3 regions of the Comamonas resistens genome follow, and region 2 is predicted to be linked to each of the others. Evidence: predicted binding sites of a transcription regulator. Region 2 holds the regulator's gene; each other region holds the start of a gene.

Region 1 (9,392 bases), 2.3 Mb from region 2:
TGTGGATCTGGTCATCCTCTGCCTGCACGACGATGCCGCCCGCGAAACCGCCGCCATGGTGAACGCCATCACCGCAGAAACCGGCCGCGCCGTCAAGATCATCGATGCCTCCACCGCGCACCGCACGGCCCCCGACTGGGTCTATGGCTTCCCCGAGCTGCGCGCCGGCCAGCTCGAAGCCGTGAAGAACGCCACCCGCGTCTCCAACCCCGGCTGCTACGCCACGGGTGCCATCGCCCTGCTGGCACCGCTGGTGGCTGCCGGTCTGATCCCTGCCGACTACCCCGTGAGCCTGCCTTCCGTGTCTGGCTACACCGGCGGCGGCCGTCCCATGATAGAAGCCTATGAAGCCGGCTCTGCCGCGCCTTACGAAGCCTATGCCCTGGGTCTGTCGCACAAGCACATTCCCGAAATCCTGCACTACACGGGCATGACCCGCCGCCCCGTGTTCATCCCCGCCGTGAGCAACTTTGCCCAGGGCATGCTGGTGCAGCTGCCTCTGCACCTGGACCTGCTGCCCGGCGCGCCCAAGGCTGCCGACCTGCATGACGCACTGGCCAGCCACTACGCCCGGACCAATACGCCTGCCAACTGGGTCAGCGTGTTGCCGCCTACCGATGACAACAAGCTGGCGGCCGATACCCTGGCCAATACCAACAAGCTGGAACTGCGCGTATTTGCCAACGAGCAGTACCGCCAGGCCGTGCTGATTGCCCGCCTGGACAATCTGGGCAAGGGTGCCAGCGGCGCTGCCGTGCAGAACCTGCAGATCATGCTCGGCCTGTAAGCCCTGCCCCGCTCCCGAAAAAACGGCCCTGGTGGCCGTTTTTTGCTTTCTATGTCTTGGTGAAAATCGCATAAGAAATTAATTTTTCATGTTTTCATATTTTTGAAATTCAAAATTCTTGCTTTGTCCAGACGGAAAAGCACCGGCTGTGCTTTGCACAAGCCACTTCTATAGTCGCCCCATCTGAGCTGTACCTGCCAGAGCCTTTCCCGGCCTTGTGATGCCGGCCGCGCCCGACCCCGGCGCGGCGGCATCCGCGCAGGCAGCAGTGGATGCGCGGAGCTGCTACCCCTGCTCTCGTAGCCGTTCTCAGTCCCACTGTTGTACGAAAGCGAGGAAACCATGTCTTCCATTCCCGTCTCGGCGGCGCACAGCGATGTCAGCACCGTGCAGGAGCGCGACATCACCTTTGGCCGCATCATCTGGCGGCTGATTCCGTTTCTCACCCTGATCTGGTTTCTGGCCTGGGTAGACCGTGTCAACGTCGGCTTTGCCAAGCTGACCATGATGAGCGACCTGCAGTGGTCCGATGCCGTCTATGGCGCAGGGGCCGGCATCTTCTTTATCGGCTATTTCTTCTTTGAAGTCCCCAGCAATCTGCTGCTGCACAAATTCGGGGCCAAGAAGACCATCATGCGCATCACCATAGGCTGGGGCGTGACCGGCATCCTCATGGCCTGGGTGCAGACGCCGATGCAGTTCTATGTGCTGCGTTTCTTGATGGGCGCTTTCGAAGCCGGCCTGCAGCCCGGCGTGATCCTCTATCTGACCTACTGGCTGCCGGCGCACCGCCGCGGCAAAGCCCTGGCGTTCTTTGTCTCGGCGTCGGCCCTGTCGCTGATGCTGGGCAGCCCGATCGCCGCCTATCTGATGGAAACCTTCCACGGCGTGGCCAATCATGCGGGCTGGCAATGGCTGTTCATCATCGAAGGCATTCCGTCCGTTCTCGCAGGCATTGCTGCCTACTTTCTGCTCAGCGACACGCCGGCCAAGGCCCCCTGGCTCAGCGCCCGTGAAAAGCAGCATGTGGCCGAAGAGCTCAAGGCCGAGGAAGCCTCTTTGGGCCAACGCGAGCACAGCTTCTGGGCCTCCATGCGCAACCCTCGCGTGCTGATGCTGATCCTGATCTTCTTCTGCATCGTGGCCGGCAACTCCACGCTGGTGTTCTACGGGCCCAGCATCGTCAAATCCGTGGGCATTACCGACCTCAAGACCTTGGGCTGGGTCATGTCCCTAATCTACGCCTGTGGCTGGATAGGCATGGTGGGCAACGGCTGGCTGTCCGATCGCAAAAAGGAAGTGCGCTGGCACACGGCGATTGCCGCCGCCATGGGCGCTGTCGGGCTGGTGCTGACGGCCTTGTTCCTGCAGCAGGGCAATGTGACCGGCGTTGTCACGTCTCTGGCTCTGTCATCGCTGGGCACCATGGGTTCCATCCCCGTGTACTGGCAGATCCCCAACCGTTTCCTCTCGGCCACGGCCCTGGTCGTGGGCCTGGCGGTCATCAACTCCGCTGCCAATCTGGCCGGCTACTTCTCGCCGCAGTTGCTGGGTCTGCTCAAGTCCAGCAGCGGCTCGTATGCGCCAGGCCTGCTCATCATCGCCGCCGTGGAGTTCTGCGCCGCCGTTCTGGTGCTGCTGTTCGTGAAGCGCGACAGCGCCGAGATCGCCAGACAGCATCCGTGACCCATAGGCCGCAGGCCAGATGCAATATGCGCAAGCAGTTCCACGACAACGATGACAATATGTACGGCATGACCGTCAACGGCAGAGTGCCGGGCCGCACATAACGCAGCCCTCGCCCTTACCCTCCAAAGCCGCAGGTCTGCGGCTTTTTTCATCGCCGGGCCGAAAAACTCCCTCCTGGAGGGGCCGCGACCACACGCAGTGGGGAGCGTGGGGTGTCATTTTTCATGTCTGTGTTCATCAATTTCGCAGCAGCCTGCGCAGCATCTACAAGGGTTACATGGCAGTTATTGTGAATTTTTCAGATAGGACTAGCGTGAACAGCTACTGCTTCGGTAGCAGGAACGGCTGCGCATGAACGCAGCCGCCGCGCAAAAGGCCACGGCCATCGGCCTGATCGCCGTGCTCTGCTGGAGCTGCACCATAGGCCTGATGCGCGCCGTGGCCGAGCCGCTGGGTGCCGTGGGCGGTGCAGCCAGCCTCTACACCATGGCCGCACTGTGCATTGCCGTGGTGCGTGGGCGCAAAGGCTGGCGCGAGCTGGCCCGCTGGCGCAGCATGCACCCCGTCTACCTCTGGGGCTGCGGCGCGCTGTTCGTGGTCTACGAGATCTGCCTGTCCGTGGCCGTGGGCCTGGCCGACGATCGCAGCCAGGCCATGGAGATCGGCGTCATCAACTACCTCTGGCCCAGTCTCACCATCGCCTTCGCCGTGCTCTGGGGCCAGCAGCATGCGCGCTGGTGGCTGTGGCCCGGCCTGCTGATCTGCCTGTGGGGCCTGGCGCGTGTGCTGGGCGGCGAAAGCTTCAGCCTGTCCACGCTCTGGCTGCATGTCCAGGGCAACCCTGCGGCCTATGGCATGGCCTTTGCCGCTGCCTTGCTCTGGCCCAGCTATTCCCTGCTGGCACGCCGCTATGGTGCGGGCTTCAACGCCGTCGGCCTGTTCGTGACCTGGACGGCCATCGCGCTTTGGCTGCAATGGCTACGGCAGGATGCTGCGCCCATGCAATGGCCGGGCTCCACCGCGCTGCAACTGTTTCTGGCCGGGGCGCTGACGGCCCTGGGCTATAGCTGCTGGGAACATGGCATACAGCATGGCAAGCTGGCCGTGCTGGCCGCGGCCTCATATTTCACGCCCGTGCTGTCGGCACTCACGGCCAGCCTGCTGCTGCAGGTACTGCCCGGCTGGAGCTTCTGGCAGGGCGTGGTTCTGGTCACTCTGGGATCGCTGATCTGCTGGTGGGCCACAAGAGCCCCGACGACGGAAAGGTCCGAACATGGAGCTGGATGACACCTTGCGCGCCCTGCTGACGGCCCTGGGCATAGGGCTGATGATAGGCATCGTGCGCGAACGCATGCATGGCGGCCCTCAGACTCTGGCCGCAGGCACACGCACCCATGCCCTGATATGCCTGCTGGGCTGCATAGGCTGGATGCTGGGCAGCGCGGCCTTTGTGGTCTGCCTGCTGCTGGTCGGAGCCCTGACGATTGCCGCCTATCTGCATACCGCCAGGGACGACCCCGGCCTGACCGGAGAAGTGGCCTTGCTGCTGAGCGTGGTGCTGGGCGGCCTGTCGGTAGACCATGCATCGCTGGCTGCGGCACTGGGCGTGCTGGTGGCGATTTTGCTGCTGCTCAAGGCGCCCATGCAGAAGCTCAGCCGGGAACTGATCAGCGAACGCGAATTGCAGGACGGCCTGATGCTGGGCGCCGCAGCACTGGTGGTCATGCCACTGCTCCCCTCCGAGCCGCTGGACCCCTGGGGTACCGTCAGCCCCGTCACCGTCTGGCGTATTGTGGTGCTGGTCATGGCCGTGGGCATGTTTGGCCATATCGCCCAACGCCTGTTCGGCGCACGCTGGGGCCTGCCGATTGCCGGCTTTTTCTCGGGCTTTGTTTCCTCGTCGGCGGCTGTGACCGGCATGGGGCAGAGCGCCAGGGAAAACAGCGAGCAGACCACAGCCTGTGCATCGGCAGCGCTGCTGGCCAATCTGGCTTCGCTGCTGCTGTTTCTGGCCGTGGTGGGCACGATTTCGCCAGTGCTGCTGCGCGCGGCCCTGCCCAGCCTGGGCGCTGCCGTGCTGGCCCTGCTGCTGGTGTCCGCATGTCTGCAGTGGCTGGCTCACCGAAGTGATCTGGTGGTGGCGCAAAGCTCGGGCCGCGCTTTCAAGCTCAGTCAGGCCTTGCTGATCGCGGCGCTGATTGCCGGGGTATCGCTGCTGGCCGCATGGCTGGGGGAGCGCTTTGGCAGCGCCGGCGTGCTGGTCACCACCATGCTGGTGGCACTGGCCGAGGTGCATGCAGCGGCCGCCGGTGTGGCGCAGTTGCAGCTGTCTGGCACCGTGCCGCTCGATGTGGCCTGCTGGGGCATTCTGGGCGTGCTCAGCGCCAGCAGCCTGGCCAAGATCGTGCTGGCCTTTGCCAGCGGCGGCATGCGTTACGGCTTGCAGGTTGCCGCCGGTCTGGTTGCCATGCCCTGCGCTGCGTGGCTGGGTTTGCTGCTATCGAACTGAGGAAAAATCTCAGGCCGTGAGCCAGATGCCAACGCCCAGCACCACAAGGTGCACGGCCATCAAAATCCACAGCAACGTCCATGGCGGCTCGGCCATGTCTTGCAGCAGGCCCTGAATTTTTTCCGCCAGAAAAGCGCGCAGCGCCGGGTCGTCCTTGGCCGCTTCCGTGCCCCATTCGGCGCGGGTATGGCTCCATTCGTCGACCAGATCGGCCAGAGGCAAACGGTTGAGCACTGTACGGACCACCCATTGCACGGCCTTGCCGTCACCCACCCAGGGCTTGAGATGCTCCACAGCGGTGCTGGCGCTCAGCAGATCTGCCGTCTTGTGCAGTGCCTGGTGCGCGCGCGGCATGGACTCCACACGCTGGGCCAGCATCTCGGCAAGGCGCTGCGCCAGCCCTTGTCCATAGCGCGCCACCAGCTTGCCCGTGGCGCGGGCACGCCCGATCATGAGACCGACCATCACATAGGCAGGAATGATGAACACCAGCAGCAGCGCCACGATCAGCGGCGGCGAGGCCAGCAAGGCGATGACGGCCCCTGCACCACCAGCATGGGCCGCAGCAGGCATGCCCGGCCCGCTCAGGCGCAGAAAGTAGAACACTGCGGTGCTGCAGCCCAGCAGCACGGCCAGCGCAATCCCCAGCATCAGACCACCGAGCAAGGATTTGCCAGCGCTCAAACCCACGCGCAGCGCAGAAGGAGGTTCGGTGGCGGGCGCAGCAGCGGGCATGGTCTGTCCTTTGTTCCGGTATGAGGGGACTGCAGTCAGTCGGCGTGATCACTTTCGTCGAAGTCCGCCTCGGAGTATGGGGCCTCCCGCACAACACGCGAAGCCACAGCCGAGGAAAAGCCACGTGCAGCCATGAAGCGCAGCTGCTTGGCCTTTTCCTTGAGGTCTGCAGGCGGCACACCAAAGCGCTTGCGCCACAGCTCCCTGGCACGCAGCAGCTCGGTATCGCGCAATTGATCGCCAGCTAGGCGCACCATCTCGTCATCAAGCCCCTTGCCGCGCAATTCCTGCACCAGCCGCGCTGCACCAAAGCGGCTGGCCTTGCTGTGGATCACGGACTCCACCACTCGCTCCTCGTTGATGAAGCCGCGCTTTTCCAGATCGTCCAGCACCGCGTTCAGATCGTCGCCCTCTTCCACATGCCCGGCCAGCTTGCGCCACAGTTCCAGGCGCGAATGCTCGCGCTGCGACAGCAGCTTCAAGGCCCGTCCTTTGAGCGAGAGCTTGGCAAAGCCCATGAAACACATCTCCTAAAGCAAAAAAGCGCAGGACAACCTGCGCAAAGATGGCAAAACTGGCTCCCCCTGAGCCGCTTCGCGTCTTCCCCCAGGGGTCGACGGCCTTTGCTTCATGGCGGCCGTTGCTGGCCGCCCCTCGCGGGGTCAGCACCGCTTTTTGAGGCGCTGTATATCTGCCGCGCTCTCTCGATTTCTCAAGAGAGCACTGATGAGCTTCAAGCCTGAATCACACCGTCCTCGTCCACGGCGCTGTTCTTGTCGGCCTTCTTGCCTTTGGCGGGCTTGGCGGCTTCTTCGCCGGCGGCCACTGGCAGCAGGGCAATGCCCAGGCTTTCGCGCACCTTGTTTTCGATCTCGACGGCCAGTGCGGGGTTCTCACGCAGGAATTCACGCGAGTTGTCACGGCCCTGACCGATCTTCTCGCCGTTGTAGGCATACCAGGCACCGGACTTTTCCAGGATCTTGGCATTCACGCCCATGTCCAGAATTTCACCTTCGCGCGAGATGCCTTCGCCGAACAGGATGTCGAACTCGGCCACCTTGAAGGGGGGCGAGACCTTGTTCTTCACCACCTTGACCTTGGTTTCGTTGCCGATGGCCTCGTCGCCCTTCTTGATGGTGCCGGTGCGGCGGATGTCCAGACGCACGGAGGCATAGAACTTCAGCGCGTTACCGCCGGTGGTGGTTTCGGGCGAGCCGAACATCACACCGATCTTCATGCGGATCTGGTTGATGAAGATGACCATGCAATTGGTCTTCTTGATCGTGGCCGTGAGCTTGCGCAGCGCCTGGCTCATCAGACGGGCCTGCAGGCCGGGCAACTGATCGCCCATATCGCCTTCGATTTCGGCCTTGGGTGTCAGAGCCGCCACCGAGTCCACCACGATCAGGTCCACCGCTCCCGAACGCACCAGGCTGTCGCAAATTTCCAGCGCCTGCTCGCCGGTGTCGGGCTGGCTGATCAGCACTTCGCTGAGGTTCACGCCCAGCTTCTGGGCATAGCTGGTGTCCAGTGCATGTTCGGCGTCGATGAAGGCGCAGGTACCGCCCTGCTTTTGCATCTCGGCGATCACCTGCAGCGTCAGCGTGGTCTTGCCCGAGGATTCGGGGCCGTAGATCTCGATCACACGGCCACGGGGCAAACCGCCCACGCCCAGGGCGATGTCCAGGCCCAGGGAGCCTGTGGAAACCACCTGAATGTCTTCGATCGCCTCACCTTCGCCCAGCTTCATGATCGTGCCCTTGCCGAACTGCTTTTCGATCTGGGCCAGGGCGGCTGCCAGCGCTTTGGCTTTTTCGCTGTTGTCGGCGGTGGTGTTCTTGGCAATGGCGTTCATATCAGGCTCCGAATAGGTGAGTGACTGTCTGTGACCAGCCCTGTTTTTGCATTCAGGCTGGATGCTTGAACAGTAGTTTATGGGCTTGTACTGCTGCTGTGTTCAAATAAATAGTCAGTTTGCCTTACTATTTGCCAATGAGCGAAATCACCCCCGTCACACCTGCTGAAGATGCCTGGCGCCAGACCCATCTGGGCCGCCTGCTCGGCCATGCCATGCGCCGCTTCGACGCACGCGTGCTGCAGCTCATGGCGCGCGACGTGGAGGTGCCGCTGGCGCTGTCCAACCTCGCCGCACGCGACAAGGTGGGCGCGGCCCATATCCATATCACGCGCCACCTGTCGCTGGCTGGCGAGCGCATCACCGATCTGGCGGAAAAAGCCGGCATGACCAAGCAGGCCATGGCCGATCTGGTGACGCAATGCGAGGCCTGGGGCCTGGTCACGCGCGAGATCGACCCGCACGACGCACGCGCCAGGCATGTGCGCTTTACCGAGACCGGCCTGGTCTGGCTGCAGGCCTTCCATGATGCGGTGAGTCAGGCCGAGGCCGAATTCCGCGAAGCCGTGGGCGAAGACGTGGCCACCGTGGTGGCGCTGGGGCTGGAAGCCTATGCCGACGGCTATTGAGACGCCCGCTTTGCCGCCCGGACGCTGCGGCCCATCCCTACAATGACGGCAAAAGTGCGAGAGCACCACAACAAGCAGGAGACTCCCCATGCGCATACTGATTGCCGAAGACGACCAGGTGCTGGCAGACGGCCTGCTGCGCACCTTGCGCAGCTCGGGCGCCGTGGTCAGCCATGTGGCCAATGGCAGCGAGGCCGATACCGCCTTGCTGACCAGCAGTGAATTCGATTTGCTCATCCTTGACCTGGGCCTGCCCAAGATGCATGGGCTGGAAGTGCTCAAGCGCCTGCGCGGGCGCGGCGATGCGCTGCCGGTGCTGATTCTCACGGCCGCCGACTCCATCGAGGAGCGCGTGCAGGGCCTGGACTACGGCGCCGACGACTACATGGCCAAGCCGTTTGCGCTGTCCGAGCTCGAAGCGCGCGTGCGGGCTCTCACCCGGCGCGGCATGGGCGGCGCCAGCTCCACCATCAAGCATGGCCCGCTGGTCTACGACCAGACCGGGCGCGTGGCCACCATCGACGGCAAGATGGTCGAGCTGTCGGCACGCGAGCTGGGCCTGCTGGAAGTGCTGCTGCAGCGCGCGGGCCGCCTGGTCAGCAAGGACCAGTTGGTGGAGCGACTGTGTGAATGGGGCGAAGAGGTCAGCAACAACGCCATCGAGGTCTATATCCACCGTCTGCGCAAGAAGATCGAGAAGGGGCCGATCCGCATCGCCACCGTGCGCGGCCTGGGATATTGTCTGGAAAAGATAGCTCCCCCCTGAGCGGCTGCGCCGCTTCCCCCCGAGGGGGACGATGGCCTTTGCTGCGGGGCGGCCCTTGCTGGCCATCCCTGAGTTGGAATACGCCAGTTTTACAAGCATGAAAATTTTTCAGCGTGAGCAGCGATCCCTCTTCGGCGAGATCCTCGACTGGATGCTCACGCCGCTGCTGCTGCTGTGGCCCGTGAGCCTGGCGCTGACCTGGCTGGTGGCCCAGGGCCTGGCCAACAAGCCCTTCGACCGCGCACTGGAATACAACGCCCAGGCTCTGGCCCAGCTGGTCATCGTGCAGCGCGGCAAGGTGCAGTTCAATCTGCCGCAGTCGGCCAGCGAGATCTTGCGGGCCGACGAGTCGGACACGGTGTTCTTTCAGGTCAGCGGCGTCAAGGGCGAATATCTGGCCGGTGACCGCGACCTGCCCCGCC
Region 2 (9,392 bases):
CGAGGAACTTTCCGCCATGCTACTCAACGCTCCACAGATCGGAACGGTGGCGAGGCTGGCTGTCGGTGATTGCCTGTTCCGACAAGGTCAGGTGCTGCGCAGCTTTCACCTCATACGCAGCGGCGTGTTCCACTCAAGAATCTTGCGTCCCGATGGGACAGAAATTTTGGTCGAGCTCTTCGGCCCAGGTGCCGTGGTCGGAGAGGGGCCAGCTTTTTCCGGAGCGAAGCGAGGCACCTCTGTTCGAGCCGTCAGTGATGCCGTGGTCAGCAGCTACACCGCAGAGGAAATGGCGGAATGCTTCGGGCAGCAGCCTGAAATTGCCGTCTCGCTAATCAAACTCTTGGGGTTGAAGAATCGCATGCTGCTGGATCGCATCTCTTCGATCACCTCGCCGCAGCCGCTTTTCAGAGTGGCGAGTCTGCTGTATCAGTTGGCCAATCACAGCTCGCGGCAAAGCGCTGACGACAATTCTGCGGATCATCTACCAGACGTTTCCCTCTCGCATGAGGCCATTGCCTCCATGACAGCCTTATCGCGGGTATCGGTGACTCGCACCATAGCCAAGCTGGTGGATTGCGGCGCCATTGTCGATGCGAAAAAGGGCCATATCACCGTAGACCTTGCAACTTTGCGTGAGGTCCTAAAAAACAGCTAGTACCGTATACCGGGATACAAAGGCCTGAAAGAGCCCGTCAGAGAATGAATTTTTCAATACTGAAGGGTAGAGACCATGCAAAAAGCGTCGCTGTGGATGGGTCGTAGTTACAGGAGCAGCGCTTTGGTTTTTCTGACTATAGGCCTGTGCAGCTCGGCTTTCTCGATGGAGCAGTCCAATCCTGTGCGGGAGTTTGCGCAGAATCCGGACTATTGCCATTACATGATGGCGCCGCCTGGTGGTGCAGACGATGAATTCGAGAGCCGGTACAGCGCGGCTCTGCAAGCATCTCTGAATTTTCTTCGGCAGCGCGCGCCGGATATGACGAAACTGGACAGCATTCTTTGGTTGCGAGAGCAATGTGAAACGGCGACTGCTGAAGCAGCCCAAACACCCAAACAATAGATTCAGATCAGAAGCCGGATGGCGGCCTTGTGGCTTTCCCAAGCTTGAACATATCGATCAACTCTGCGCTGCAAGGCTGTAGTTTCTTCCAGAGGCTCCAAGTCGCTGGACGCCATCGATCGCCAGCGATGGGCCGATGCCCTGAGCGAACCACTCTGGCTCGATCGGTGGTTCACGTAAATAAAGGCCGATGCCTTGCGGCGTGCCCGGGGAATTGGAGGGAGGGATGAGAACCTCAGGCTCGGCTGAAAATCAATGAGGTTTCGTTGTCATGGGATCTGACTGCAAAACAGCAGCTTGCAAGCTGCGCATTACGGTATGCGCAAAGCCTATGTGCAGCACCGATTTCAAGCAATACCGCATTCATACAGTCTCCCTGGGAGCAAGGCTTGACCTGGTGGGAAGACTCCGCGTTTATGTCTGTGTACTGCTGGGATCTGCAAATACCAGTGCGCTCAAAAGCCGCTCACGCCGCCACAGTCATCTGGGGGGCACAGCCCCGCGGCGTTTGAGCGCGCCCGAGCTTGAAGCTCAGAATTGTCTGCTGGAGTGGAGGTAGTTCACTCAGGCCTGCATGGCCCGTTCGTTGCGTGCCATATTTTCCAGGGCAGCGCAGACATCGGCCATGCGACCGGAAATCAACAGGCATTCGGGTTGCTTGCGGGGTTCGCGCTGGACGATTTTGAGGGTGCGGGCCGTTGCAAGCGCTGCATCTGCGTCTGTCTGCAGGGGCAAGCTGAGCTGAGGGCTCGCTGGTACGGCGCTGCGCGTTGCCTTGCTGCGAGTTCGGCTTTTGCGCATGGTGAAGACGTTCAAATAGGCGCTTTGAACATCGTGTGCAACGATATTCTCGCTTTGGTTTGGAGATGCCGGAGCTGGAGCCGCAATGCTGCACAGGTTGGCCGAAGGGGAGACCGGGAAGACTTTGAGTTTCCAGCGAGTCAGAGCGAGCAAAGGTTTGGCGAATTCCATAAAGCAACTCCTCAGGGCCTTTCGGCGTGGATCGGGCAGGATTGCGGATTTCGGGCAAAGCTCCGCCCAGGGCGAAGCATCCGGCTTCGCGCCTACCACCTGGACTGGAGAAATTCGGGGGGCGAGTGGCTGCTGAGCGATCTCGTCGGGTGGTTGACCAGCGCTTACATGAACATGGTGTTGCGGATCAGGCCTACGGCCAGGCCTTCGATGGCGAAGGGCTCTTCGGGGTCGACGTGGATGATCTTGTAGTCGGGGTTTTCGGGCAGCAGCTCAATGCCCTGGGGGGTGCGCTTGAAACGTTTGACGGTGACATCATCCCCCAGGCGCGCAACAACGATCTGGCCGTTGCGTGCTTCGTGTGCGGATTGCACGGCCAGAAGGTCGCCGTCCATGATGCCGGCGTCACGCATGGACATGCCGCGCACCTTGAGCAGGTAGTCGGGCTTGGCCGCAAACAGGCTGGGTTCCACCGAATAGGTTTGGTCGATATGTTCCTGAGCCAGAATGGGCGAGCCTGCGGCCACGCGGCCGACCAGAGGCAGGATCAGCTGGCTCAAGGCCGTCATGGGCAAGGCAAAGCTGGTGCCACGGGCAGCGTTGATGTTGCGTACGGTATCGGCGCGCAATCGAATGCCGCGCGAGGTGCCGCTGACCAGATCGATCACACCTTTGCGGGCCAGGGCTTGCAGGTGCTCTTCGGCGGCGTTGGCGGATTTGAAGCCAAAGGTGCTTGCAATCTCTGCCCGAGTCGGTGGCGCACCGGTACGCGCGATGGTGGACTGGATGAGGTCCAGAATCTGCTGCTGGCGGGGTGTGAGTTTGGGGTGGTCTAGCATGTCTGGCTTCCGGTCACCGAATTGTTGATCTGTGGGTTTATACAGTACCTGTATTTTTAACCAGTTTGATGTGGAGAGCAAGTGCCAAATCCAAAGATTGTGATTTTGGGAACCGGTGGAACGATTGCCGGTGAGGCTGCAGAGAGCACGCAGGGCGTGGGTTATAGGGCGGGGCAGATCAGTGTGCAGGGGCTGATTGCAGCCGTGCCGGATTTGCCACGTATTGCTGCAGGGCGCACCGGCGCGGTGCTGGATGCCGTGCAATTGGCGCAGGTGGACAGCAAGGACATGGACTGGGGTGTGTGGCGCACGCTGCTCAAGGCGACGGCACAGGCGCTGGATGACGCTGACATTCAGGCGCTGGTGATCACCCATGGCACGGATACGCTGGAAGAAACGGCCTGGCTGCTGCAGGCCGTGCTGCAGCCGGGCAAGCCCGTAGTGCTGACTTGCGCCATGCGGCCCGCCACATCGCTGCAAGCCGATGGCCCGCAGAACTTGCGCGACGCCGTGGCCGTGGCCGCTGGGGGGCAAGGAGGTGTGTGGGTCGCCGCTGCCGGTGAAGTTCATGCTGCGCGGCAGGTGCTGAAGGTTCACCCCTATCGCTTGAACGCCATGCATTCTTATGAAGGCGGGCCATGCGCTTATGTGGAAGAGGGGCGAGTGCGTTGGGTGGCCGCCCCTTCTGCCGCTTGCAGCGCCTGGGCGCAGGCAGACCTGCTGGATCTGCTGAGCTGTGACGAGCTGCCCTGGGTCGAGCTTTTGCAGTCCGGTGCAGCGCAGGGTGCGCGTGCTGTCAATGCGTTGGTGGGGGCCGGTGTGCAGGGCCTGGTGGTGGCGGGAACGGGCAATGCCACCGTGCATCATGAGTTGCAACAGGCGCTGCTTCGCGCGCGGGAGCAGGGGGTGATGGTTTGGTGCGCGACGCGTTGCCTGGAAGGACAGACGGTGGGCCAGGGTGAGCCCGTGGCCGGCGACGCAGGCGAGGCCGGCCTGATGGATGAGATCAAGGCTCAGCTTTGCCGGGCTGCAGACCCGCAGATGCTGGATTGCGTACTGTTGCCGCCCAGCAAGGCACGGGTGGCGATGATGCTTGAGCTGCTCAGAAGCTCCTGAAGCCATAGCTTCACTCGCTTGCCGTACCTGACGCGGACAACAAAAAAGCACCTGGGCGGTGCTTTTTTGGAGTGGTGAATTCACTGCGGTTTACTGGGCCAGGGCCTTCAGTGCACGCTCGGTGATTTCTTCCACGCTGCCCAGGCCGCTGATTGCGCGGTACTGAGGGGCGCTGGCAGCGTCTTGCTTGGCCCAGTTCTGGTAGTAATCCACCAGGGGGCGTGTCTGGCTGCTGTACACGTCCAGGCGCTTCTTGACGGTTTCTTCCTTGTCGTCTTCGCGTTGAACCAGGTCTTCACCGGTCACATCGTCCTTGCCTTCCACTTTGGGGGGGTTGAACTTGACATGGTAGGTGCGGCCCGAAGCGGGGTGGCTGCGGCGGCCGCTCATGCGCTCGATGATGGCCTCAAAGGGTACGTCGATTTCCAGCACATAGTCCAGTTTCACGCCGGCAGCCTTCATGGCGTCGGCCTGGGGGATGGTGCGAGGAAAACCGTCAAACAGGAAACCGTTGGCGCAATCGGCCTGGGCAATGCGTTCCTTGACCAGATTGATGATCAGGTCGTCGCTGACCAACTGGCCGGCATCCATCACGGCCTTGGCTTGCAGGCCCAGGGGCGTGCCAGCCTTGACGGCGGCACGCAGCATGTCGCCGGTGGAGATTTGAGGGATACCGTACTTTTGGCAGATAAAGGCGGCCTGAGTGCCTTTGCCGGCGCCGGGTGCACCCAACAAAATCAGTTTCATGGAAATCCTTGAGGAGAGTAGAAATTCTTGCTGGCCAGAGCAGGCGGGTGGACGCCTGTCAGCCTCGGGCCGTATTTTTCGCGGGCAAGGATAGCACGCACAAGACCAACACAGGCTTACACGCCATAGACAAAACTGTCACAAGTGCGGCCACCTTGGGCTTGTTCATCGTCGCCAGCACGACTGTTGTCGTTGTAACGCAGGCCTGCTGGGCTGTGCATGTGCTGTTCGGACTATGTAAAAGTATAGCTGTCAGCGCTTGACCAGCTTGAGATACCTGGCAAAAAGATACCAGGTCATCTGTTTTGGGCAGGTCAGGGGGCTGGATGCAAAATCGGGGTTTGCCCGAGGGCCGCCAACAAGGGGCTTGTCGAAGAGGAGTCTGCCTGCCGCAGGCAGATTCATTGCTTCAGCTGGCGAACAGGGCGCGCACGCGCTCCAGGTCTTCAGGCGTGTCCACGCCAGCGCCGGGTGCGTCGGGGGTGATGTGTACGGCGATCCGATGGCCGTGCCACAGCGCGCGCAACTGCTCCAGCTGCTCCATGGCCTCGGTGGGAGCGGGAGCCAACTGCGGGAACTCACGCAGAAAACCGGCTTTGTAGCTATAGATACCGATATGGCGCAGCGGGGTGAAGCCGGTATGGCCAGACTTGGCAGTTGCCGTCTTCCACCATTCTTCATCGGCGTGGTCGCGCGAAAAGGGAATCGGTGCACGGCTGAAATAGCTGGCCAGACCATTGGCGTCGCAGACCACCTTCACCACATTGGGGTTGCGGTAGTCGGCCAGAGTGTCAATGGGATGGGCGGCCGTGCCCATGCTGGCTTCGGGGCGGGATAGCAGCAGCTTGGCCGTGGCGTCGATCAGCAGCGGGTCGATCAGGGGTTCGTCGCCCTGGACATTGACAACCACATCGTCACCGCTCAGCCCCAGCTGTTCGCAGGCCTCGGCCAGTCGGTCGCTGCCGCTGGGGTGGTTCTTGCGGGTCAGGATGGCTTCAATGCCGTGCCGAGCGCAGGCAGCGACGATGCTTTCGTCATCACCTGCGACCACGCAGCGCGCAGCGCCCGCTTTGGCGGCGCGCTGGGCTACGCGCACGACCATGGGCAGACCGCCGATATCGGCCAGGGGCTTGCCGGGCAGGCGGCTGGAGGACAGGCGGGCGGGAATCAGTACCGTATAGGACATAGAAACAGGAAACAGCTCACAGAGGACTGGTCAGAGACGGCCAGCAAGGGCCGTCCCCCTTCGAGGGGAAAGACGCGAAGCGACTCAGGAGGCTTCGTCGATTTCGTCATCGGTCAGGGTGCGGGCTTCGTTTTCCAGCAACACGGGAATGCCGTCACGCACGGGATAGGCCAGGCGCGCGCTGTGGCTGATCAGCTCCTGGCGCTCGCGGTCAAAGCGCAAAGGGCCTTTGGTCACGGGGCAGACCAGCAGTTCAAGAAGTTTGGCATCCATGGGAAAGTCCTGCAATCAATGAGTGGTGCAGCCGGTCGGGCTGCGAAATTTCCGAAAACTGGCGCTAATGATAGTCAGCGATCAAGACCTTCCGGGGCCTGATGGGCAAACCGCGGCCAGTCTGGCGTCGAGCAGGGCCCAGAACGCATGGGGCAGCTGCAATTGCAGCGGCACGGCCCAGGCATCGGGAAAACTGCGCCAGAGTTTGACCGCATCTTTTTCCGTACAAATCAATGCTGATCCATTATCCAGCTTGCGTGAGAAGCTCTCGAAATCATAGTGGTCCGGTAGTGCCTGGGTGGCGTCCAGCGTCAACCCCTGAGCCAGCAGCATGGAGAAAAAGGATTCCGGCCGGGCCACCGCGGCCACGGCCTCCACGGGGCGAACCGCCAGATCGCGCAGAGAGCGGCTCTCGCCCCGCCCATTGCGCGCGTGATCGGCCAACTGCCGTCGCAGCGCAAAGGCTGGTGCACTGCCTGTGGGTTGGGGCGCTTGGCCAGCATACAGCGTGGCGGTCACATCGCGGGGCCAGGGTTCGCGCAAAGGGCCTGCGGGCAGCAAAAAGCCATTGCCCACACCTTCGTCGTTGAATACGCACAGCTCCACATCGCGGGCCATGGTCAGATGTTGCAGGCCATCGTCGCTGACCAAAATGTCGACCTGCGGATATTTTTCGCGCAGCGCGCGGGCCGCATCCAGCCGCTTGGTCGCCACGAAGACGGGCGCACCCGTGCTGCGGGCCAGCAGGGCGGGCTCGTCGCCGACCTCGCTGGCCGGGCTGTCCGGCAGGGCTTCGCGGCAGTCGTCGGTCTTGCGGCCATAGCCGCGCGAGAGAATGCCCGGCGTCCAGCCGGCAGCCTGCAGATGGGCGACAACTGCCTGCGTCACGGGCGTCTTGCCCGCACCGCCGGCAATCACATTTCCCACCACGATCACAGGCAGCCCCGTGCTTTGCTGACGCCGGCGCATGCGCCACGCGTTCCAGCCCTGCAGGCCGCCATAGAGGCAGGAAAGCGGCCACAGCAGCCATGCGCCCAGCCCCCGCTTGCGCCACAAGGCACGCAAGCCTTGGGAGGATGGACTGGAGGAAGAGGAGGTCTGAGGCATGGGGGGCGGTTTCAAGCCTGCCGATCATACGGCTTGAAAGCCGTGAAAAATGGCAGCTGACGCTCCCTGCTGCATGTGGTTTGCTCGCCCCAGCGAGAAGGGCGCTTTTCATCTTTCGGCAAGCCAGCGATGAAAAATGGCCCCCACGCTTCCTCGCTTCGCGTAGTGCGCTGCCCCCCGAGGGGGTGTTTTTCACCTTGGGGCGGCCCGGCGATGAAAAAAGCCGCCAATCGGTGAATTGGCGGCTTGCTAGCGGCTTGATGAAGGCTGGCTTATTTTGCCTTGCCCGCAGAGGCCGAAGACTGTGTCGCAAAAGTAATCTGCGACAGTCCTGCACGGCGGGCGGCTTCCATGACGGTCACCACCGACTGGTGGGGAGCGGTGGCGTCGGCGCTGATGATGACCACGCTGTCCTTGCCTGCAGCGGCCGCGCCCGACAGTGCGGAGGCCACGGCTTCCATGGTGCGGTCGTCCAGAGCCTGCTTGTTGACGGCGTAGCGACCGTCGGAGGCCACGGCGACAATGATTTCCTTGGGCCGGTCGCGCTGCTGCTCGGCGTCGGCCACGGGAAGCGTCAGCTCCAGCTCGGTGAACTTGCTGTAGGTGGTGGAGAGCATCAAAAAGATCAGCACCACCAGCAGCACGTCGATGAAGGGGATCAGATTGATCTCGGGTTCATCACGGTGGCGGGGACGGAAGTTCATGGTGAGCTTTCCGCTTACTTGACCAGCTTCAGACGGGCCAGATGGCGCACGAACTGCTCGGAAGCCAGCTCCATGCCCAGCAGATAAGCATCCACGCGGGCGCGGAAGTAGCGCCAGAAGATCAGCGTGGGAATGGCCACGATCAGGCCGAACGCCGTGTTGTACAGCGCGATCGAAATACCATGTGCGAGCTGCGCAGGGTTGCCGCCGCCCACGGCACCGCCGCCGGATTGGGAGCCGAAGATCTCGATCATGCCGATGACCGTGCCCAGCAGGCCCAGCAGAGGGGCGGCCGAGGCGATGGTGGCCAGGGCGCTCAGATACTTCTCCAGCTTGTGGGCGGCCGCACGGCCTGCGCCTTCCATGGCGGCGCGCAGCTCGTCTTCGCTGCTGTCCGGATGGGCCTGCAGGGTGCGCAGGCCGGAGGCCAGCACATCACCGAGTGCCGAGCTTTGGGCCAGTTGCTGAGTGGTCTCAGTATTGGGCAGACTCCTGGCCGATACCGAAATCGCTTCATTGAGCAGATTGGGCGGTGCGACCTTGCTGGTCTTGAGAGCGGCGAAGCGCTCAAAAATCAGGGCCAAGGCCAGAATCGAGCAGGCAATCAAAGGCCAGATAGGCCATCCTGCGGCTTGTATGATCGACAGCAACGTTGCTCTCCCTCGTCGTTCGAAATTGCAGTCGGCGATTATGACCCAGCCCCGCGCTGCCTCAGCCTGTATTTGTGCTGTCGATGGCCTTTGGTTTGCGCCAGCGCAGCAAGACGAGGTGCTGCCGGCCCATGGGCGCTGGCACCATGCCTTCGGCTTGCTTTTGGATGGTTTGGCGCTTCTATAACACAAAATTCTGTGGATAACTTTGTGCGCTAGTGCGTCTGCTCGGCTCGGGTACCGCAATGTTCAGCGATGTGTGACAACTGTGTCGCGTGTGTGAATGGAAATAAACCATTGAAAATCAAATATTTGCGTTTTGTTTTTGCACTGATCTCTGAAGCGGGGCCGACTTTGTCAACGAAAAGGCTGGAGGCCGACAGCTGTGGAAAAATCCGGGCTTGCCAATCCTGCCCGACATCGCATGAATTCAATGTTTGAAACTTCAAAGCCAATGACTGCGCCACATGTGTGGGATGTTGGGGCTCTATGCCACGCCATTGGTGATGCTTTGCAGGCACGATTCAACCCCGTGGCGGTGCGTGGGGAACTCAGTGGTTTTTCGCGCGCAGCCAGCGGGCATTGTTATTTCAACCTCAAGGACGCCAGCGGCCAGATTCGCTGCGCCATGTTCCGCCGTGCAGCCGAGCATGTGGGTTTCTCGCCACGCGATGGCGAACTGGTCGAGGTGCGTGGGCGCTTGGGCATCTATGAGCAGCGCGGCGATCTGCAACT
Region 3 (9,392 bases), 910 kb from region 2:
GCGCACCAGCGCGTCATAGGCCGACTGGTCGCCGTGCGGATGAAAGCGGCCCAGCACGTCGCCGACCACGCGCGCGCTCTTGACCGGCTTGGCCGCCGTGTTGCCGTTCGGGCCGCTGTAGCCCAGGCCCATGCGGTCCATGGCGTAGAGAATGCGGCGCTGCACGGGCTTCAAGCCATCGCTGACATCGGGCAGGGCACGGCCCTTGACCACCGATAAAGCGTATTCGAGGTAGGCGCGCTGTGCGTATTGACCCAGATCCAGCGCCTCGCCAGAGGCTTGTTGAGACAAATCCAGTATGGTTTGATCGCTCATGAATTCTTTGTAGTTTTTCATAGGACTTACGCAAACAGGGATGCACGAAGGCAGTTTCCTTGAGGCAAAGCACCAGCTTGATCCTCATTTGCGTAAGTCGTTTTTCAGATTGCGCCTGTCAGGCGACTCAATTTATTGGGATATCGAATCAGCACCTGTCATACCGGGCAAGGTCATGCGAATGCGTGGAGCCGCACCACCGCCTTTGCCGCCCCGCACGCTGGCCGAGGCCACGCGGGTGGTCAGCGGATTGGAAGCCTGCAACTGCTCATAAATGCCGGTCACCGCTTTGACATAGTTCAGCGTTTCCTTGTAAGGCGGCACGGACTTGCCATATTTGTTGACCGCACCCTCACCCGCGTTATAGGCAGCCAGAACCAGGTCCAGGCGGCCGGGGAACAGATCCATCAGATAGCTGAGGTAGCGTGCGCCAGCGGGCACATTGACCGCAGGGTCGGCCAGTTGCTGCTGCAGGCTGCGCTTTTTATTGGCCGAGACGCCAAAGCGCTCGGCCGTGGCAGGCATCAGCTGCATCAGGCCTACCGCCCCCTTGGGAGAAACGGCTTCGGAGTCAAACCCCGATTCCACGGCAATCACGGCCTTGAGCAGGTCATAGTCCACACCCGTCTTTTCAGCGGCCTTTTGCAGATGCGGACGCACGCTCTTGTAGCGCGGCGAGACCTCGAAAAAGCTCTGCGTGCGCGTGCGTGCATTCAAACCCTGCGTGGCCGAATCGCCACGCGGCTGCAAACCCGGTTTGCTGCTGTCGTAGAGAGCGCCCTTGAAGAACAGCTTGTAGCGGCTATCCAGCGCCTCTGCCGCAAAGTGCGTGACGCCAAACTCATCCACATAGGCCCACAGATCGGCATGTGCCGCCGGCGTCAGCGCCAGCCAGCCAGCCCCTGCCAGCAGCAGTTGCAGGCCCAGCTGCCGCATACGGGCAGGCAAACCGGCAGAAACGCCGGCAGACACAGCAGCCTGCCGGCCATCGGCCAGCAAACGAGTTGGAGCTGAAAAGCGCTGAAGACTTGGCATGACTTGATTCCATCACTGCGGCGGGCGACTGTTAGCGCCCATGCACCCGCTCAGATATCGACCTCCACGGCGTCGCCATGCAGCTCCATCAGCTCACGGCGGGCAGCGGCTTCGCCCTTGCCCATGAGCTTGGTAACCACAGCCGAGGCCTGCGCAAAGTCCATATTCATGAACTGCACGGGCAGCAGGCGGCGCGTATCGGGGTTCAGCGTGGTCTCCCACAGCTGTTCGGCATTCATCTCGCCCAGGCCCTTGAAACGGCTGACCTGGCATTTCTCGCGCGGCACGCCATCCTTGGCGCATTTTTCGAGGATGGCGTCGAGCTCCCCTTCGTCCAGCGCATAGACCTTGATCGCCGGCTTCTTGCCCCGTGCGGGCACATCGACGCGGAACAGCGGTGGCAAGGCCACATGAATATGGCCGGCCTCGATGAGCTTGGGGAAATGCTTGAAGAACAGGGTCAGCAGCAAGACCTGGATGTGCGAGCCGTCCACATCCGCATCCGAGAGGATACAAATCTTGCCGTAGCGCAGGCCGGACAAATCCGGCTCGTCATTGGGGCCATGCGGGTCCACGCCGATGGCCACCGAGATATCGTGGATTTCGTTGTTGGCAAACAGGCGGTCGCGGTCCACTTCCCAGGTGTTGAGCACCTTGCCGCGCAATGGCAGCACGGCCTGGGTTTCCTTGTCGCGGCCCATCTTGGCAGAGCCGCCAGCCGAATCGCCCTCGACCAGGAACACCTCGTTGACGGCTATGTCCTTGCTCTCGCAGTCGGTCAGCTTGCCGGGCAGCACGGCCACGCCGCTGCCCTTGCGTTTTTCGACTTTCTGGCCGGCCTTCTGCCGGGTCTGGGCGGCCTTGATGGCGATCTCGGCCAGCTTCTTGCCCCAGTCCACATGCTCGTTGAGCCACAGCTCCAGCGCCGGGCGCACATAGCCCGAGACCAGCCGCACGGCGTCGCGCGAGTTCAGGCGCTCCTTGATCTGGCCCTGGAATTGCGGGTCCAGCACCTTGGCATTGAGCACATAGCTGGCGCGCGCGAACACATCGTCGGGCATGAGCTTGACACCCTTGGGCAGCAGCGAGTGCATGTCGATGAAGGCCTTGACGGCCTGGAACAGACCGTCTCGCAGGCCGCTGTCATGCGTGCCGCCCGCCGTGGTGGGAATCAGGTTGACATAGCTTTCACGCAGCGGCGCGCCGTCTTCGGTGAAGGCCACGCACCAGGCCGCGCCCTCGCCTTCGGCAAAGCTGTCGTTGTGCTTGTCGGCAAAGCCCTCGCCTTCGAACAGGGGGATGATGGGCTCACCGTGCAGGCTTTGCGCCAGATAGTCGCGCAGACCACCCTTGAACTGCCAGGTCTGAGTGTCACGCGACTTTTCGTTGATCAGCGAAACGGCCACGCCAGGCATGAGCACGGCCTTGCTGCGCAGCAGATGCACCAGCTCGCCCATGGGCAGGGCCGAGGATTCGAAGTATTTGGCATCGGGCCAGGCACGTACCGTCGTGCCCTGCTTGCGCTCGCCGGCCTGCAGAGGACGAACCTTGAGCGGCTCGATCACATCGCCGCCCGAGAACACCAGCGTGGCCACCTGGCCGTCGCGGTGCACCTGGACCTCCAGCCGTGTGGCCAGCGCATTGGTCACCGAGACGCCCACGCCGTGCAGGCCGCCCGAGAAGCTGTAGGCACCGCCATTGCCCTTGTCGAACTTGCCGCCCGCGTGCAAACGCGTGAAGACCAGTTCCACCACAGGTGCTTTTTCCTCGGGGTGCAGGCCGAACGGAATGCCGCGGCCGTCGTCCTCGACGCTGAAGGAACCGTCGGAGTGGATGGTGAACTTGATTTTCTTGCCGTAGCCGGCAAGCGCCTCGTCGGCCGCGTTGTCAATCACCTCCTGCAGTATGTGCAGGGGGTTGTCGGTACGCGTGTACATACCGGGACGCTGTTTGACAGGCTCCAGACCCTTGAGAACGCGGATCGAGCCTTCGGAATATTCGTTGGACGGTTTGACTGCCATGGGGGCGGATTGTAGTGGCCTCTCCGAAAGAGAGCTGGATAAATTCACAGTTGTTTACTCCCAATACTCTTGCACAAAGCCCGAACATTTGTCTTGCGCATGTGTTTTCCTCAGTGACTCACCTCTGTATGGCTTTCAAAAAGAGAGCGTCTGGCGCTTGCTGTTTAAGGATATTCATGTGGTTTTCACTCAAACCCAAGGTAGATCCCACGCCGGGCGCTCTCTTTTTTCAAGTCTTTGGAAATCCGTCATTTTTGGCCCTGCGCACCGATCTCGCATTCTGGCAAGCGAGCCTGCCGCGCATGTGACGGCCGGTACAGGCGCACAACAACTTGTTTCGTTAAAGTGATGCCCCCGACCCGAAATTCCGATCGCACAGCATGACTACCAAGACCTCTACAGCGCCCCTGTCCATGGTGCAGATTCTTCTGTGCGGAGGCGCCATCGTCACCCTGTCCATGGGCATACGCCATGGTTTTGGCCTGTGGCTGCTGCCCATCACCCAGAGCATGGGCTGGACGCGCGAGAGCTTCTCGCTGGCCATTGCCGTGCAAAACCTCTCCTGGGGCGTGTTGGGCATTTTCGTGGGCATGCTGGCCGACCGCATAGGCGCGTTCAAGGTGCTGATTGGCGGCTCCATCCTCTATGCACTGGGTCTGGTCGGCATGGCGCTGTCCCCCACGCCGCTGTGGTTTCTGGCCACAGCCGGTGTGCTGATCGGTGCGGCTCAGGCCGGCACCACCTATGCCGTGATCTACGGCGTGCTGGGCCGGCAGATTCCCGTGGCACGGCGCAGCTGGGCCATGGGCGTGACGGCCGCCGCGGGTTCGTTCGGCCAGTTTTTCATGGTGCCGGTCGAAGGCAGCCTGATCGCCAGCGTGAACTGGTCCAACGCCTTGATGATCCTGGCCGTGTTTGCATTGCTGATCGCCGCCCTGGCGTTCGGGCTGCGCGAGCCGGGCTTTGCCAGCGGCGCGCCCGTCAAGCGCGAGCAGACCGTGGGTCAGGCGCTCAAGGAAGCCTGGAGCTACCCCAGCTTCCTGCTGCTGATGGCCGGCTATTTCGTCTGCGGCTTTCAGGTCATGTTCATCGGCGTGCACATGCCCAGCTACCTCAAGGACTTCGGCATGGCGCCCCAGGTGGCCAGTACCTCGCTGGCACTGGTGGGACTGTTCAATATCTTCGGCACCTATCTGGCCGGCAATCTGGGGCAGAAGATGCCCAAGCGCTATCTGCTGTCTGGCATCTACAGCCTGCGCTCAATAGCCACCATCTGCTTCTTGCTGGCCCCGCTGTCGCCCTGGTCGGTCTATATCTTCTGCGCGGCCATGGGCTTTCTGTGGCTGTCCACCGTGCCTCTGACCAATGCCACCATTGCCCAGATCTTCGGCGTGCAGCACCTGTCCATGCTGGGCGGCTTTGTCTTCTTCAGCCACCAGATCGGCAGCTTCCTGGGCGTCTGGCTGGGCGGCTATCTGTATGACATCAACGGCAATTACGATATGGTCTGGTATCTGTCGATTGCCCTGGGAATTTTTGCCGCCCTGGTCAATCTGCCCGTGCGCGAGACAGCCATCCCGCGCCAGCCAACCATGACGGCCTGAAGACCATGTCTCTCAAACGCTGGCAACACATCGCTATCTGGGCCGCCGTGCTTGCGGTGCTGCTGACCGTGTTTGCCCTGTATCTGCGGCCCGATTTCATGCTCACACTGGCGGACCAGGTCTGGGCCTGTTTCTGATTCAGGGCGCCACCCGGCCCCGCGGCCAGGCCGGGAGAGTACATGCCCCGCATCATCATCACCGGAGCTTCGGACGGCATAGGCGCCGAAATGGCCCGCCAGCTGGCGCAAACCCATCAGAGCCGGCTGCAGCTGACTCTGGCTGCACGCAATGCCGCCAATCTGGAAACCGTGGCCCAGCAATGCCGTGCACTGGGCGCACAGGTGCTGATCGCTCCCACCGATGTCAGCGATCAAGCCCAGTGCCGCGCGCTGATTGATGCCGCCGTGCGGCAGTTCGGCGGACTCGATGCACTGATCAACAACGCCGGAGTCTCGGCCCATGCGCTGTTCGAGGAAGTCCGTGCAGAGGACCTGGGCTGGTATGAGCGGCTGATGCGCATCAACCTCTGGGGCAGCGTCTGGTGCACCCATGCAGCGCTGCCGCAGCTCAAGGCCAGCCGGGGTCGCATCGTGGCGGTTTCGTCGTTGGCCGGATTGGTGGGGGTGCCGGGGCGCACGGCCTACAGCGCCAGCAAATTTGCCATGAGCGGCTTTTTCGAAGCGCTGCGCACCGAACTCAAGCCTGCGGGCGTCAGCGTGACCACGGCCTACCCCGGCGTGGTGGATACGCGCATCCGCTACCACGGCTACAACGCCAGGGGCGAAGCAGCAGGCGTCAGCGGCCTCAAGGAGGACGGTGCCATGAGCGCAGCGGAATGCGCGCGCCTCATCATCGACGGCATGAACCGCCGCCAGCGCGAGGTGGTGATGACGGGCAAGGGCAAGCTGGGCCGCTTCATGAAGCTGATTGTTCCGGGCCTGGTGGAAAAAATCGCCCTGGCCGCACTCAAGGATGACGTCAAACCGCATTGAAACCCTGACATGGCAGTACCCAACAAGCAAGCCACCTTCTGGTGCGCAGCAGCCATTTGCGCCGCCCTGCTCATCATGGCGGTCATCGCGCTAGGGGTTGCGCGCGACGCCATTCACCAGGTCGAGCAGTTGCGCACCACCAGCCAGCCTGTGCTCTATACCGTGACCGAGCTGGGGCCTCTGGATCACTATCGCCAACGCAGCTCCGTCACTATTGCGAGTGGCGACGGGCGAAATATCCACATTCCGCTGAACTCCAGCAAGACGCGCGTCCATAAAGTGGGAGCACAGATTCTGGCCAGAGTCCCTCCCGCAGATAGCCCACACGCGGGCACCGGTCTGCCGGAAGATGTGATTCAGGCAGGCTTCTGGCACTGGTATGGCCCTGTCATCTGGCTCACGCTCATTGGTCTGGTCGTAATGTTGGCGGGTGTGCTGCAACTGCGCCGCAAGCCTGGGTCTTAACAAGGCTTACAAGCGCTCTGGCACATAGCGGCCTGAGTGAGCAGGCTCGCTGCTATAGTTTTCAGCACAATGACTTGCCCTATTCCTGCCGCGGCAGCGACACTGCCCTCTTCCCATGGCGCGCAAGCGCCCTCCGACTGGATTGTCCGCTTCGCCCATCTGGTGCGCCCTCAGGGGCAGGTGCTTGATATCGCCTGCGGCCTGGGACGGCATATGCGGATGTTTCATGCATCCAATCACCCCGTAACCGGTATAGACAGAGCGCAGGAAGCTATCGATGCAGTAGCAAACCTGGGTCAGGCCATTCAGGCCGATATTGAAAACAGTCCCTGGCCCCTGCCCGGCCAGCAGTTCGACGCCGTGGTGGTGACCAACTATCTGTGGCGTCCGCTGTGGGCGCAGATTCTGGATAGCGTCAAGCCCGGTGGCGTGCTGCTCTACGAAACCTTTGGCCAGGGCAACGAAGCTTTTGGCAAACCCTCGCGCCCCGACTTTTTGCTGGCCCCAGGCGAGTTGCTGAAGATTTGCGAGGGCTGGACCATCGTGGCCTATGAGCACGGCCAGTTGCACCAGCCCGAGCGTGTGGTGCAGCGCATTGCCGCGATCAAGCCAGGAGCTGATAGCGCAGACCCTGCATTGCTTCAGGCCTGATTTCACTTCCCATATCGACAGCCCAGACTGCTTCATGCCTGACTACGCTCTGCTCCTCGCACACAATGAACATCCGGGCCCGACCACCGACTGGCCAGCCCAGCCAGGCGGCCCCTGCGAAGCCTGGGCCGAGTGGTTTGAAAGCACGCCGCTCCTGTTCAGCCTGCTGCTGGGCGATGCCCGGCATCTGCCCGAACTGGTGCCCTGCAGCGCCTACCAGGACAAGGAAAGCCTGATCTCCCTGGCCGCCCCCATGGATCAGGTCAAGGCACGCTGGCAATGGCTCAAGGCGCAGATGGAGCCGCTGCCCGCCCACTGGCCGGACTCGGTCAGAAAAAGCTGGCAGCAGATCGACGCCATCATCAGCCAAAGCCAGCGCCACTGGCTGCTGCTGGACTGCGCCACGCTGATCCCCCATGACTTTGACACACCCGAATACGCCGCAGCCTTGGGCTCGCTGCGCGAACGCTGCCTGCAATGGGACTGCAGCGCGGATAGCCTGCCCGAAGCGCTACAGGTTTTGAAGCAGCATCCGCATTTCCAGCTTGGCTGGTGGAGCCATTCGGTACTTGCTCGCACCGAAGTGATAGAGCGCTACAGCGATGACGACTGGCCTGCCTGGCTCAAGGACAACTATGTGGAGCGCTACCACAGCGCCTGGGACGAAGGCACGGATGCCTATTACGTGATGCCCCTGAAGCATCCGCGCACAGGTGAAAAGCTGCCTGGCGAAAACCATCGCGGCAACTGGCCCGTCGGCCTGGTCACGCCCTATGGCCGCTGGCTGGTCAAGCCTATTGAGGGCGCTTGCGGCGCCTACACATCAGGCGGCCATATCAATGTCCGCTACCCTGAAGCCAGGGAAGGCGAAGGTGAAAAGTCCGGCATCAAGGACTTGAACGGCAACTGGCTGGTGCCGCCATCCGCGGGCTACCTCAATGCCTATGCCGTCACGCCTCAGGTCATGGCCTGCAAATCGGCGAACGTGCCCGGTACGGAAGACCTGCGCAGCCTGCCCGGGCTGGAGCTGCTGCACGAGGGCCTCTCCAGCATCTACTACAACGCCGAAGAAGACGAGTTCATTCGCGCCGACAAGGGGCCCTATGGCACGTCTGGCGGCTCGCAAAAACTGCTGCTCAAGCCCGATGGAGCGCCGCTGTTTGACGCCAGCCTCTATGAGCAAGTCCACGACTTCGATGCCAGGACCGGCCTGGCCGTAGTGCTCGCACGCGTGCCCACCCGCAACGAACAGGACGAGACAGACTTCGAGATTCGTGAAGGCGTGATCCATATCAGCGGCCAGGAAATCATCCCCTGCGCATACCAGACCATCGAACGCGGCTTCAACAGTTCCCCACCCAAGGTGCTACCGGGTGGCAAGCTGCTGGCGATCACCGAAAAAGGCCAACCCCATATCTACAACACCAAGGGCAAGCTGTTGGCAGCGCCCGAGGTCTGGTGCCCGCCGCTGAACTGCAGCCCCAAAAAAAATGAGCTGCTCACCTTCATGGGAGAAGGGCCGGAGGCCGAATTGCTGATGTTTTCCATCAAGGACTTCAGTCTCACCCGTACCGGCGAAACCTGGGATGACTATCGCAATGCCATGCGCGGCATGTTCAAGGGTCTCGACGATGAAGCCCCAGCCACCACCATCACGCGCGCGGAGCTGATCGAAGCCGAGGACGAAACCTGGATGCAGGACATCACCCGCATCCTCTGCCTGGGCGATGAGGACGAGGCCGGCGAACTGCTGCAGCAATGGCGCGACTGCGTGGCCGAACCCGACCCTGATGAAATGGGCTGGGACAATGGCGAAGATGGAGCTGGCGAGATCGACCCCGATGTGATGCATTTGCCCGAAAGCGACAATGCACTGACGCTGTACTGGATACACCTGCTGCCCATTGCCAGCCAGTTCGCGCGCTTTGACTGGAAGGATGCAGACGGCATTGCCAACACCCACTGGCTGCCCGGCAGCGACGACTGGAACTGGGACACGCCGGCCGATGGCGTGGAGTCGGGACTCGAACATCTGGCCGAACATCTGGGCAGCCGCAATCTGAGCCTGATCAGACTGGCCACCGATGACGACAGCATCCGCATCACCGTGGTGCGTACCGAGGATGCCGAGGACTTTCTCGATAGCCTGGCCCAGGCCAGCATCAGCGCCTCCAACTACAGCGCCAGCTGAGGGCTCGCGGCAAGCGGGCCGGTCATCAAGCAAGCCTCTCCCGCCTGAACATCCATCCACAAGATGGCGAAGGACAGCGCCACGCCATGCAACAAACTGACGCAACAACAACAATGTT

What was found. The regulator LexA, encoded in region 2, represses DNA repair genes until DNA is damaged. The targets are predictions, from matches to a motif close to ACTGTATNNNNATACAGT.
Region 1: the regulator LexA is predicted to act here: its motif matches at 7,632-7,649, upstream of recA (recombinase RecA).
Region 3: the regulator LexA is predicted to act here: its motif matches at 3,405-3,422, upstream of QMY55_RS06290 (DNA topoisomerase IV subunit B).

Annotation. Positions count from the first base shown of each region.
Region 1 is NZ_CP125947.1:5,224,334-5,233,725, forward strand. Features, by position in the region: gene argC (N-acetyl-gamma-glutamyl-phosphate reductase) at 1-787, shown strand, start outside; gene QMY55_RS24400 (MFS transporter) at 1,130-2,473, shown strand; gene yddG (aromatic amino acid DMT transporter YddG) at 2,828-3,763, shown strand; gene QMY55_RS24410 (MgtC/SapB family protein) at 3,750-4,985, shown strand; gene QMY55_RS24415 (hypothetical protein) at 4,995-5,720, opposite strand; gene recX (recombination regulator RecX) at 5,756-6,238, opposite strand; gene recA (recombinase RecA) at 6,454-7,575, opposite strand; gene QMY55_RS24430 (MarR family winged helix-turn-helix transcriptional regulator) at 7,713-8,204, shown strand; gene QMY55_RS24435 (response regulator) at 8,293-8,970, shown strand; gene QMY55_RS24440 (sensor histidine kinase) at 9,068-9,392, shown strand, end outside.
Region 2 is NZ_CP125947.1:2,285,003-2,294,394, forward strand. Features, by position in the region: gene QMY55_RS10710 (Crp/Fnr family transcriptional regulator) at 1-658, shown strand, start outside; gene QMY55_RS10715 (hypothetical protein) at 734-1,063, shown strand; gene QMY55_RS10720 (hypothetical protein) at 1,628-2,035, opposite strand; gene lexA (transcriptional repressor LexA) at 2,200-2,874, opposite strand; gene QMY55_RS10730 (asparaginase) at 2,956-3,990, shown strand; gene adk (adenylate kinase) at 4,081-4,737, opposite strand; gene kdsB (3-deoxy-manno-octulosonate cytidylyltransferase) at 5,147-5,923, opposite strand; gene QMY55_RS10745 (Trm112 family protein) at 6,008-6,196, opposite strand; gene lpxK (tetraacyldisaccharide 4'-kinase) at 6,278-7,303, opposite strand; gene QMY55_RS10755 (ExbD/TolR family protein) at 7,576-8,007, opposite strand; gene QMY55_RS10760 (MotA/TolQ/ExbB proton channel family protein) at 8,022-8,657, opposite strand; gene xseA (exodeoxyribonuclease VII large subunit) at 9,091-9,392, shown strand, end outside.
Region 3 is NZ_CP125947.1:1,373,066-1,382,457, reverse strand. Features, by position in the region: gene parC (DNA topoisomerase IV subunit A) at 1-315, opposite strand, end outside; gene QMY55_RS06295 (lytic transglycosylase domain-containing protein) at 448-1,251, opposite strand; gene QMY55_RS06290 (DNA topoisomerase IV subunit B) at 1,401-3,371, opposite strand; gene QMY55_RS06285 (hypothetical protein) at 3,548-3,679, shown strand; gene QMY55_RS06280 (MFS transporter) at 3,785-4,975, shown strand; gene QMY55_RS06275 (hypothetical protein) at 4,981-5,112, shown strand; gene QMY55_RS06270 (SDR family oxidoreductase) at 5,155-5,967, shown strand; gene QMY55_RS06265 (hypothetical protein) at 5,977-6,432, shown strand; gene QMY55_RS06260 (class I SAM-dependent methyltransferase) at 6,502-7,083, shown strand; gene QMY55_RS06255 (DUF6630 family protein) at 7,118-9,274, shown strand; gene QMY55_RS06250 (hypothetical protein) at 9,361-9,392, shown strand, end outside.